Regions from separate parts of the Terrabacter sp. FW104-15G4B genome, predicted to be linked through region 2. Evidence: riboswitches for the same ligand, from Rfam matches in the RefSeq annotation. Region 2 holds a riboswitch; the other holds the start of a gene.

Region 1 (5,743 bases), on a different contig from region 2:
CGAGCAGCGGGCCGTACATCGAGCGGGCGCCCTCGTAGACCATGTCGGCAGCGAGGCTCACGAAGCCGAACCACCAGACGACCCGCCACGCCGACCAGCGCCCGGCGCTGAGGGCGGGAGCGGGTGCAGCCGGATCCGTCATGCGAGGCAACGTAGCAACCAGACCTGCGACCGGGCCTAGCCTGATCAGGTGAGCAATCCTGACCGCCACCCCACCGAGGTCGTCTGCGGCGAGGACGAGTCGACCGGGTCCGGAACCACCCCCGCCATTCCCGCCGCCTTCGTCCTGCCCTACCGCGAGGTTCCGCTCGGCGGGCCGCGCGCGATGCCCGTGCGACGCAGCCTCCCCCAGCGCGAGCGCTCGCTCATCGGGGCGTGGTGCTTCGTCGACCACTACGGACCCGACGACGTGTCGCAGACCGGCGGCATGGTCGTGCCCGGCCACCCGCACACCGGTCTCCAGACCGTGTCATGGCTCTTCACCGGCGAGGTCGAGCACCGCGACACGACGGGCGCCCACGCGTACGTCCGCCCGGGCGAGCTCAACATCATGACCGCGGGCGCGGGCATCGCCCACTCGGAGTACTCCACGTCCGGCACCACGGTGCTCCACGGCGCCCAGCTGTGGGTGGCGCTGCCCGAGGCGGACCGCTTCACCGCGCCGGGCTTCGAGCACTACGCGCCGCCGGTCACCGAGGTCCAAGGGGCCCGGGTCCTCGTCTTCCTCGGCTCGCTCTTCGGGCAGCGCTCGCCCGTGACGATGTTCTCCGACCTCGTCGGCGCCGAGGTGACGCTCGAGGCCGGCGCCTCGCTCACCATCGACGTCGACCCCGGACATGAGCACGGACTGCTTTGCGACACGGGCGTCCTCACGGTCGGTGACGCGACGGCCAAGCCGGGCGAGATCGCCTTCCACGCCATCGGGACCGAGCGGATCACCGTCCGGGCCGGCGTGGACGAGCCGGCACGCTTCCTCGTGCTCGGCGGCGCGCCCTTCGGCGAGCAGATCGTCATGTGGTGGAACTTCATCGGCCGCAGCCACGACGAGGTCGTCGCCTTCCGCGAGGACTGGCAGCGCGAGCGCACGCTGCGCGAGCAGGGGTCGTACGCCGCCGCGGAGCTTGGCTCCCGGTACGGCACCTTCCCCGAGGCCTGGAGACACACCCTCCCCGCGCCCGAGCTGCCCAACCTGCGCCTGCGCTCCCGCGGCTGACCGGCTACGAAGGAAAGTGCCCACTCGACGTGCCAAATCCCGTCGAGTGGGCACTTCCCCACGGTCGAGTGGGCACTTCCCCACCGCCGGTTTGAGCCCGCACGGTGGCGGGAGAAGGATGGGCGCATGCGTGCCACGACGATCCATGCCCCGGGTGACATCCGCCTCTCCGACGTCCCCGACCCCACCATCGAGGAGCCGACCGACGCCGTCGTGCGCGTCGTCGCCGGCTGCATCTGCGGCTCCGACCTGTGGCCCTACCGCGGCGCCAACCCGATCACCGAGGGCTCGACGATCGGTCACGAGGCCGTCGGCGTCGTCGAGGCGGTCGGCGGAGACGTCCGCGAGTTCAGGCAGGGCGACTTCGTCGTCATCCCGTTCGTCCACTGCGACAACACCTGCCCGCACTGCCGAGCCGGCATGACCTCGGTCTGCGACCACCAGGGCTGGACCGAGAGCGGCCAGGCCGAGCTGGTCCGCGCCACCCAGGCCGACGGCAGCCTCGTCAAGACCGATGGCATGCCCGACGACGCCCTCATCCCGTCGCTGCTGACTCTGGCCGACGTCATGGCGACGGGCTGGCACGCGGCCGTCTCCTCACGGGTGCGTCCCGGCGGGACCGCCGTCGTCGTCGGCGACGGCGCGGTCGGCCTCTGCGGGGTCATCGCCGCCAGGGAGCTCGGGGCCGAGCGCATCGTCGCGATGTCGCGGCACGAGCCGCGCCAGGCGCTCGCCCGCGAGTTCGGCGCCACGCACGTCGTCGCCGAGCGTGACGACGCCGGCGTCGAGGCGATCCTGGAGCTGACCGACGGCGTCGGAGCCGACTCGGTGCTCGAGTGCGTCGGCACCGACCAGTCGATGAAGACGGCCTTCCGCATCGGCCGCCCCGGCTCGACCGTCGGCTTCGTCGGCGCCCCGCACGGCGTCGAGCTGCCCGTCCGGCAGATGTTCGTCCGCAACGTCGGCCTCGCCGGCGGCATGGCCCCGGTGCGCACCTATCTGCCCGACCTGCTGGAACGTGTCCTCGACGGCCGCATCGACCCGGGCAAGGTCTTCGACCTCACCCTCCCGCTCGACGAGGTCGCCGAGGGCTACAAGGCCATGGACGAGCGCCGCGCGATCAAGGTCCTCCTGCGCCCCTGACCCACCACTCGTCCGGCGTCGGCTGATCGCGTATGCCGTTTGACCAAACCGTTCGGGCGCCCGCTCCGAAGGGCTACCGTCACGAGCGGGCCCCCGGTTCGTGGCCTCTCGACGGTGGGAGCGGTGAACGGTGGGGCAGTGACCGGGCACACGGCATGCGTCCGACCCCCTCGGCTGACCACTCTCGGCCCCTCGACGACGGAGCACCACGTGACGGACGCCCGGCTCATCGACACGGCCGCGCCGAGGGAGCCCAGGGGCGTCGCCCTCGTGCTCCACGGTGGCGGGGCCAGACGTGAGCCGATGCGGGTGAGCCCGGCCCAGCTGTCGGTGCTGCGGATGGTGCCGATCGCGCACCGCATCGCCCGCGCCGGAAGGGGCGAGCTGGCCGTCCTGCGGCTGCTCAACTCGACGCGAGGCTGGGACGCCCACCACACCCCGGTCGACGACGTGCGCTGGGCACTCGGCCTGGTCGCCGAGCGGTTCGGCCCGGACCTGCGGGTCTGCCTCGTGGGGCACTCGCTCGGCGGACGAGCGGCCCTGCTCGCGGCCGCGGAGGAGCCGGTCTTCAGCGCCGTGGCGCTCAACCCGTGGGTCTACCCGACCGAGGGGCGCCTCGACGTGGGCGGGCGCCGGGTGCTCGTGGTCCACGGCGACGATGACCGGGTCGCGAGACCCGCGAACTCCGCCGCGGTCGCTCGGGACCTGACCAGGACCGCCGATCAGGTCGGCTACGTCACCGTCAAGGGCGGCAAGCACGCGATGGTGGGCCGGCACGCAGTCTTCGACGGCCTGGCCGCCGACTTCGCGACCGCGACGCTGCTCGGCCGCCGCCCGCACGGTGTTCTCGCGCGGGTGCTCGACGGCGAGCGGTGGGTCGACGTCTGACCGCTGCGCGCCGCCCAACACACCGACGTCGGGGAGCTCCTGCGTCGAGCCGCACCCGAAACGGCACGGTACGCACATTTCTGACGGTCTGGTCAGTGAGTGAGAACTTGTTTTGCGCGCGTCCGTTTTGCGCAATAGGGTCGGGATGACCCCTCCAACGACCGGTCCGGAACTGAAGTGAGGACCAGGATTGGCCCCGAGATTTGCGTCCGTCGATGACTACATCGCCTCCTACCCCGAGGAGACGCGAACCCAGCTCGCAGGGGTCCGACGCACGATCAGCCAGGCTGCCCCGCACGCCGGCGAGAAGATCAGCTACGGCATGGCGACGTTCACGGTCGACGGCAAGCCGCTGATCTACTACGCCGGCTGGAAGAACCACGTCGGCCTCTATCCCGTGCCGACCGGCGACGCGGACTTCGAGGAGGCGATCGCGCCCTACCGCCGCGCCAAGGACACCGTGCGCTTCCCGATCACCCGCCCCGTGCCCCTCGAGCTGGTCACCCAGATCACCCACCTGTGCCTCGAGCGGCGCGCCGCCGTGTCGGAGAAGTCCGAGAGCTGAGCCCCAGGACGTCGAGGCGCAGGCACCGAGACGGGGCCGGGCTACCCGAGGCACGAGGGCTCCGCTCGCGGTTTGGATGTGAACCGCGTCACACCCCGCACCGGTCATGCGCTCGTAAAGGCGGTCAAAACGGACGTCAAAGCCTTGTTACGGCGCGTCGCCGTTACCGTGGCGTGACTTTTGCCAGTTGGCTCGTCTACTCTTCCGGAAGCCCGGCCACCTGGTCGGGCTCTCGTGAGGTGGACCGCCTAGTCCCGTCACCGCCTGACGAGAGAGAGCAAACCTTGTGACGGGAGCGGAGGAACCACGAGTTTCTCCGGGCGTCCGGCGTAACGACTTCGGACGTCCTTGGGGTGAAGATCTCGCCCGCCGACACGACTCGTTCGTGAGGTGGGTGAGGACCGGGCACCTTTCCGCCCGAACCCGACAGCTAACTTCGTAGGCGCGGAGAGGTTCAACAGCGTGAACAACGAGACCATTCGCGGTCGCCACCGTGCGCCAGGCCGCTACAACCCACTCATCGAACTCAAGCTCATCGCCAGTGAGTCGGCTCAGCCGGCCATCAAGGCGGGAGCGGTCGTCGCAGCAACCGGTGGCCTCGTCGCCACCTTCGCCAGCTCGGCGAGCGCCGACACCCTGTCCCAGGCCCCGGCCGGAGTCGCCGCTGCTGGTGTCGGGGCGGCTCCCGCCGCCGTCGGCCCGGCGACCGCGACCCCAGCGGCTCCGGCCGCTTCGACGGCGCTGTCGAAGATCGGCTACGCTCCCGCCGCCCAGCAGGTCGCCGCGCAGCGCGTCGCCACGCCGAAGCCGCAGGTCATCAAGGACGTGCAGGTCGAGCAGGAGCGCGCCGAGGCCAAGGCCGTCGCCGCCAGCAAGGCTGTCGCCGCCAGCAAGACCCTGGCCGACCGCAAGGCTGCGGCCACCCGCGCCTCGCGCGACGTCACCCGCAAGACGCTGACGACGAGCACGTCGGCGACCAAGTCGCGCAGCAACGCGTCCGTTCCGAGCGCCTCGTCCGGCATGCGCGCCTCGTCCAACTGGGCCACCGCCGGCCAGTGCACCTGGGGCGCCCTCAACAAGTGGTACCAGTCCGAGGGCTACTACCCGGGCGGCTGGACCGGCAACGCGATGGTCTGGGCCTCGGGCGCGCGGTCCGCGGGCTACACCGTGAGCTCCACGCCGCGTACGCGCTCCATCATCGTCATGCAGCCCGGCGTCGCCGGCTCCTCCAGCGTGGGGCACGTCGCCTGGGTGACGGCCGTCAACGGCAACAAGGTGTCGATCATCGAGATGAACGCGATGGCGGGCGCCTACAACTACAACACCCGCACGGTCACCCTGAGCGGCGGCATGTCGTTCATCTACGCTCCGTGAGCCGAGCCGCTCGCTGACGCGGCTTCGAGAGGGGAGGATGCCTTCGGGCATCCCCCCCTCCGGCGTACCTGCCCGGTCCTTCCTGCGACATCGCCCACACTGCGGGCACATGGGAATGATCGGCCGCTCCTGCTCCTTGTCGCCCAGGTAGTTGAAGTCTCCACCGCCTCGGTGGCGGCCCCGACAGATCCGACAGTCCCCACACTTCAGGAGCAGGCCTGTGAGCACGGCTTTCGAGAGCATCCGTATCGGCCGCTGGGACCTCCCCCAGCGCTTCGTCATGGCACCGCTGACGCGCAACCGCGCGGGTGAGGGCCAGGCGCCGACCGAGCTCAACGCGCAGTACTACGGCCAGCGCGCGAGCGCCGGCCTGATCATCACCGAGGGCACCCAGCCGAGCGCCGTCGGCCAGGGCTACCTCGACACCCCCGGCATCCACTCCGACGAGCAGGTCACCGGCTGGCGCCTCGTCGCCGACGCGGTGCACGCGGGCGGCGGACACGTCGTCGTCCAGCTCATGCACGCCGGGCGCGTCGCGCACCCGGACAACAAGGGTGGGC
Region 2 (5,743 bases):
TGGGCCTCCCTCGCGCCGGCGACCGCATGCCAGACCTCGCAGTGCGCACCGTCCAAGGCGCGACAACCCTGTACGTCGCCCTGCGCGGCGGCCGGCACGTCCTGGTCGACGGAACGAGGGCCGAGAGGCCTTGCGCGCCACTAGAACTGGGCGGCATGGTCGACGTGGTCACCGCACGTCTGCCCCGGAGCGCGATGGTGCTCGTCCGCCCAGACGGCTACGTGGCCTCAGTGGACACCAGACTCGGGCCCGCGGAGCTCCTCGCGTACCTGCCGGCCGGCCGCAAGCCCCTTCCGGCCCCAGAACTTGAGGCCCATGGCAGGTGAGCGCGATCGCGCCGCGGGCCGCGGCATACGGCAGCGCGTCGTATGCGGTTGGACCCGCCTCCGCCCAGAGGTGGCTCAAGGGTGCGCGGCGGCTCGAGGCCGCGGCCACACTTCAGCATGGCGCACTGGTCGCACTGGTCGCCGGACGACGAAACATACTCACGTCAGCCGCTTTCCGGCGCAACCGTCAGGCGGGGTGCCGGACCGCGTGGCGCACGTAGACCACGCCGTTGTCGAATCGTCGGTGGTCAAGCAGTTCGAGGTCGAGCCGCACGCCTCGGGGCAGCGCCGGCTTGCCGCCGCCGACCAGGACCGGGCACAGCAGCAGCACGCACTCGTCGACGAGGCCGTGCCGGAAGGCCTCGGCGGCGATCCCCGCGCCTCCGATGCTCAGGTTCGAGGCGGAGGTCTCCTTGAGCCGCCGTACCGCCTCGGGTTCGAACTGCCGCTCGATCCTCGTGCGCGCGGTCGACACGTCGGTAAGCGAGGTGGAGTAGACGACCTTGTCGGCGTCACGCCAGATCTCGGCGTACTCGCGGACCACGGGGGGCTCGTCCGTCAGCCAGTCGTCGCTCTCCCAGACACGCATCATCTCGTACATGCGTCGCCCGTAGAGCGACGTGCCGACGTGCCGCTCGTGCTCGTTCCAGAACGCGTGCACCTCCTCGTCCGGCACGGACCAGTCGAACGAACCCGTCTCGTCCTCGAGGAAACCGTCGAGCGAGACGTTGGCCGCGTATATCAACTTGCCCATGGAGCCCTCCGCCCAGACGCGAGCAACTTGCGACGTCACACAGGCACAGTCAACAGCATCGACTTGCGGATCGATGAGCCCACCGCGAAGAGAAGGTGCAAAGTGGCCACCGTCGACGGAAGGTGATCTGTACCGTCGCCGGCTCATGCCGCCGAGCGAGCGCGTTGTCGTCCCTGACATGCGGACATGGATGACCACGCAGACTGGCCGAGCGACGCTCGCTGTGGCAGAGCCTTCGTTCAGGCGCTCGCGGCCGCCTCCATCGCGCGCTCGACCGCGCTCGGGAAACGAGTCTCGAAGTCGAGCACGCCCACCCAGTCGGGCGTGACGAAGATCCGGGTCATGTGGGCCGTGATTGCCCGCAGGTTGCCCAACCATGCCTGCGCCGGCTCCTCAGCGAGGCTGCGTATGCACATGGCCTCGTACTCGGGCGCCAGCCCGTCGACGGTGTCCATCCGGATAGACCCACGGATCTGCAGCACCTTGTAGGGCATCTCGTCCGTGTCGAGCGACACTGCGACTCGGGCGCCATCGCGTAAGGCCTTCATCTTCGGTGAGTCCGGGGGTGTGCCGAAGACAATCTCCTTCCCGGTCCAGTGGAACCAGATGGGCACGACGCGTGGAGTCCCGTCCGTCCACTGGTAGGCCAGCCGTGCGGGCCGCGGAGACTGGAGCAGCCGCTGCGCGGCCGCCAGACGTCAGTGCAGATCCCCTCTTCCCGGTAGGACTCGCGCAGCGCTGCTGCGTCGACCTCCTCCCCGCGCTGGAGACGTCGACCACGCTCTGTCCGCTTTCTGCCGCGCTCCGGCGGGCGTCCAAGCGGCGAGCTGGCAGGACCAGTGCCGAAAACACAAGTCGTCCGCGCGCTTTGGTACGTCGTGATTTCGTGCGATCGATGTGCGATTAGGCAGCGGATGCAGGTAAGGAGAGCGGCCACCGTGCGAGGCCTGCGGCCGCGTTCCTGCAGGTCAGAGGCTGTTCTCGGCCGTCGCCACCACCTGTTGTCACTTAACAGGTGGTCTGTGAGACCCCACAGGACCCGGGCTCACTTGTGTACCAAGCGAATACGAGCTGGCGAGGGGACTCGAACCCCTAACCGCCTGTTTACAAGACAGGTGCGCTACCAATTGCGCCACGCCAGCGGGCCCCCGGCACGAGCGTCGAGGACGGGCGAAAGCGTAACCGAGCCCGGCGGCATCCGCCCAACCCGGCAGAGCCGGGAACGAGGAGGACGGCCCCGCGCGAGTCCAGGGGTTGGTCGCGCGAGGCCGTCCGGCTCAGTTCTGCCAGAGACTCAGGGCAGACGCAGAGTCTGGCCGACGAAGATGAGGTTCGGGTTGGTGACCCGGGCTCCGTTGGCCTTCCAGAGGGCCTTCCAGCCGCCGGCCACGTGGTAGCGAGCCGCCAGCTCGCCGAGGGTGTCACCCTTGCGGACCGTGATCGCGGCTCCCTTGGCGGTGTTGCGTGCCGTGGTGCGTGCCGTGGACGTCCTGGTGGGCTTCGCGGTCGGCTTGGCCGCGTAGGTCTTCTTCTTGTCGACCTTCTTGGTCGTGAGCGGCTTGCGGGCCGTCGAGCGAGACACCGGGGCTGCGGTGGCGCCGCCGTTGGAGCGCGTCAGGCCGGCACGCTGTGAGCACACGGGCCAGGCGCCCGGACCCTGCGAGGCGAGCACGCGCTGGGCAATGGCGATCTGCTCGCCCCTGGAGGCGAGGTCAGCGCGCGGCGCGTAGGCCGAACCGCCGTAGCCGCGCCAGGTGCTCTGCACGAACTGCAGGCCCCCGTAGAAGCCGTTGCCGGTGTTGATGTGCCAGTTGCCGCTCGACTCACACTGTGCGACGCGGTCCCAGACCGAGGAGGCCTTGGCCGAGCCTGCGGTGGCGATGCCGCCGACGATGGTTGCGGCTCCAGCGATTCCGACTCCGGCGATGCGCTGCTTGGTCGAGATCTTCTTCGCCGCGGCATGCTTGGACAGGTAGTGCATGGGAGTTCCTTCCTGACGTGCGCCTGCGGGGTTAGCTGTCGGGTTGGGACGTCAGGTGCCCCGTCGCGGATGCGACTTCACCCCAAGGCCAGGTCTCGTCCTCTTTGGACATGCGCTACAACACACATGCACTCACTGGCCACACTGGGTCCCCCGTCCTCGCCCGGCCCACGGGTGTGGGCTACTTCCCTGGCTGGCGAGGCTCGGCGCGCTCAGGGAACGGATTCAATGGGTGTCCATGTGAAATTGTGGTGCGTTCGTGTGGAGCCGGACGCGACGAAGCGACCCGGGAGTCAGAAGCTCATCTCCCGTTCGACCCGAAAGTCGAGGCCGCCGAGCACAGACGGTACGTGACACTTCAACCCTGCACAAGGCATGTCGAGATACTTCTGTGATGTTTTTTTCCGCCGCCATCCGGCTGGATGCGCTATAGCACACATGCGCCGCACAGTCCCGTCACACGTCTCGGACAGCAGTCACGGGGGGCTACCCGCCCCCGCCCGGGAGGGTGTCAGTCCCCGAATGGGTTGGAGCTGAAGGGATTCCACGTGAAGCTCGCCCCGTGCTGCAGCGCGACGAGCGCTGCCGCGACCCCGCAGACGGTGAGCAGCCCGGCCACGAGCTGGGTCCCCAGGCCGGCTGGGACGACACGCCGCGCGATCGAGCGCGACCCCCGCCGCAGCGAGGCGCCGCCGGGTCCCCACCACAACATGAGCAGACCGACGGCCCCACCGACGGCCAGCGTGACCGGCGCTCCCGGACCGAGCTGCGAGCCATTCGTGCCGGCAAGGAGCAGGGCCGTGGCGAAGACAGCGGCCAGAGCGACCGCGACGGGCAGCAGCATCCCCACGGCGGTCGCGATGATGCCGACGACGAGGTGCCAGGGGCTCGAGACCACGGCGAACGGCACGTCGCTGCGTCGCCGTCCGTAGTCGTAGCGGCGCAGCACGAGCGCCGTCACGGAGCGGTCCGTGGCGCGTGCGAGCGCCGACAGCACGACGAGCACGACGAGGGCGATGCCGGGCCACGCCGTCAAGGCGCCGACCCACGCCACCGCCACCGCGGCGAGCAGCCCCGTGCGCATCGGCAGCCCGATGCGGGGGTCGCCCTCGCGCTGGGCCTGCTCGTGCTCCTCCTCGTCCCAGTCGTGCTCGTCCCACGCCTGGTCGTCCCATCCCTGGTCGTATGCCGTAGGGCCGGGTGCCGGCTCCCGGCGCACGCTCGTTGGTGGCGCCCACCGCGTCGGCTCGTCGACGGGTGAGCGCACGGGGAGCTGCGCGACGCGCGGGGGAAGAGCGGGCGGCATGACGGCGGTGCCGCCGTTCTGCACGACCTGCGTGTCTCCCGGCGCGGCGGCGGCGCGGCCGTCGTCCCAGGGGCCGCCACCGGGGGCGGGGACCGTCGCGGCCCGCCCTGCGGCGTAGGCCTCGAGCGCCCCGATCACGTCGTCGGCGTGCGGCCGCTGGCGCGGGTCGGGCGACAGCGAGGCCCGTAGCAGCGGGACGAGCCGCGGGTCCACGCCGTCGAGGTCGACGTCGCCGGCGCGAACGCGGGTGAGCACGGCATCCATGCGAGCGCGCCCGAACGGCGGGCGTCCGGACGCGGCATACGTGATCGTCGCGGCCCACCCCCACCAGTCCGTGGCGTCGGTGATCGACGCCCCCTCGACGAGCTCGGGCGAGAGGTAGCCGGGTGTGCCCATGACGAGCCCGCCCACGGTGTGGCGCACGTCATCCTGCAGGTGCGCGATGCCGAAGTCGATCAGGACGGGCTCGCCGTCCTCGATCAGCACGTTGCCGGGCTTGATGTCGCGGTGGACCACCCCGCACGCGTGGATCGACCGGATCGCCTCCGCGACGCCGCGCGCCAGGCGCAACAGGTCTGCCGGAGGCAGCGGGCCGCGCTCCTCGACGACCTCGTCGAGGGCGGGTCCGGGCACGTAGCGCGTCACGATGTAGGGACGGGGGGCCATGACGTCGGCGTCGATGACGCTCGCCACCCGCGCGTCCCGGATGCGCGAGAGCGTGTCGACCTCGCGTGCGAGTCGCTGGCGCGCCTCGGCGTCATGGGCCACGTGAGCGCGCAGCACCTTGATCGCCACCGCCCGCCCCCTGGGGTCCAGGGCCAGGTGGACGACGCCCATCCCGCCCTCACCGATCTCCTCGATGAGGCGGTAGGGACCGATGCGCTGGTCGGTGCCGAGGGCCGGAGCTGCGGGCCCTGACGGGACCCTGCCCGTGCGCGCGCCCGAAGGCGGGCTCGGCACCCGCGCGGTCCGGTCGTACGCAGTCATTCCCCTACGGTAAGCGACCGGGCGCCCGAGCCATGAACCCTGCGGCAGCGTGCCGCGGAGTGTCCGGTTTCCTCCCGGTCACCGGGATGTCCGTGACGTTCAGTGGCTGATGTAGTCGCGCAGCTGGTCGCGCTCCGACTGCAGCTCGGAGAGCCGGTGCTTGACGATGTCGCCGATGGACACGATGGCGGCGAGCCGGCCCTCGGCGTCGACGATCGGCACGTGCCGTACCCGCAGCTCGGTCATGGTGGCGGCGAGGTCGGCGATGTTGTCGTCCGTCGTGCCCGTCGTGACCTCGCCCGTCATGATTCGCGACACGGGGCCGTCGAGGACGCCCGGCCCATGGCTGTGCAGGTGGCGCACGACGTCGCGCTCGCTCACGATGCCCT

The links. Region 2 has a riboswitch for cyclic di-AMP ahead of AC3WRT_RS02595 (transglycosylase family protein). Riboswitches for the same ligand answer to the same signal wherever they lie in the genome.
Region 1: it holds a riboswitch for cyclic di-AMP, as region 2 does, so the genes downstream of both, AC3WRT_RS18480 (CHAP domain-containing protein) here and AC3WRT_RS02595 (transglycosylase family protein) in region 2, are expected to answer to the same signal.

What each region holds. Positions count from the first base shown of each region.
Region 1 covers NZ_JBYTCI010000035.1:734-6,476, reverse strand. The annotation lists gene AC3WRT_RS18505 (MFS transporter) at 1-142, opposite strand, end outside; gene AC3WRT_RS18500 (pirin family protein) at 191-1,213, shown strand; gene AC3WRT_RS18495 (zinc-dependent alcohol dehydrogenase family protein) at 1,340-2,356, shown strand; gene AC3WRT_RS18490 (alpha/beta hydrolase) at 2,567-3,244, shown strand; gene AC3WRT_RS18485 (iron chaperone) at 3,435-3,809, shown strand; cyclic di-AMP (ydaO/yuaA leader) riboswitch at 4,078-4,266, shown strand; gene AC3WRT_RS18480 (CHAP domain-containing protein) at 4,272-5,183, shown strand; gene AC3WRT_RS18475 (alkene reductase) at 5,404-5,743, shown strand, end outside.
Region 2 covers NZ_JBYTCI010000002.1:158,830-164,572, forward strand. The annotation lists gene AC3WRT_RS02575 (FAD-dependent monooxygenase) at 1-326, shown strand, start outside; gene AC3WRT_RS02580 (dihydrofolate reductase family protein) at 514-1,080, opposite strand; gene AC3WRT_RS02585 (pyridoxamine 5'-phosphate oxidase family protein) at 1,320-1,775, opposite strand; tRNA gene AC3WRT_RS02590 (tRNA-Thr) at 2,150-2,222, opposite strand; gene AC3WRT_RS02595 (transglycosylase family protein) at 2,375-3,061, opposite strand; cyclic di-AMP (ydaO/yuaA leader) riboswitch at 3,065-3,254, opposite strand; gene AC3WRT_RS02600 (serine/threonine-protein kinase) at 3,573-5,354, opposite strand; gene AC3WRT_RS02605 (CBS domain-containing protein) at 5,454-5,743, opposite strand, start outside.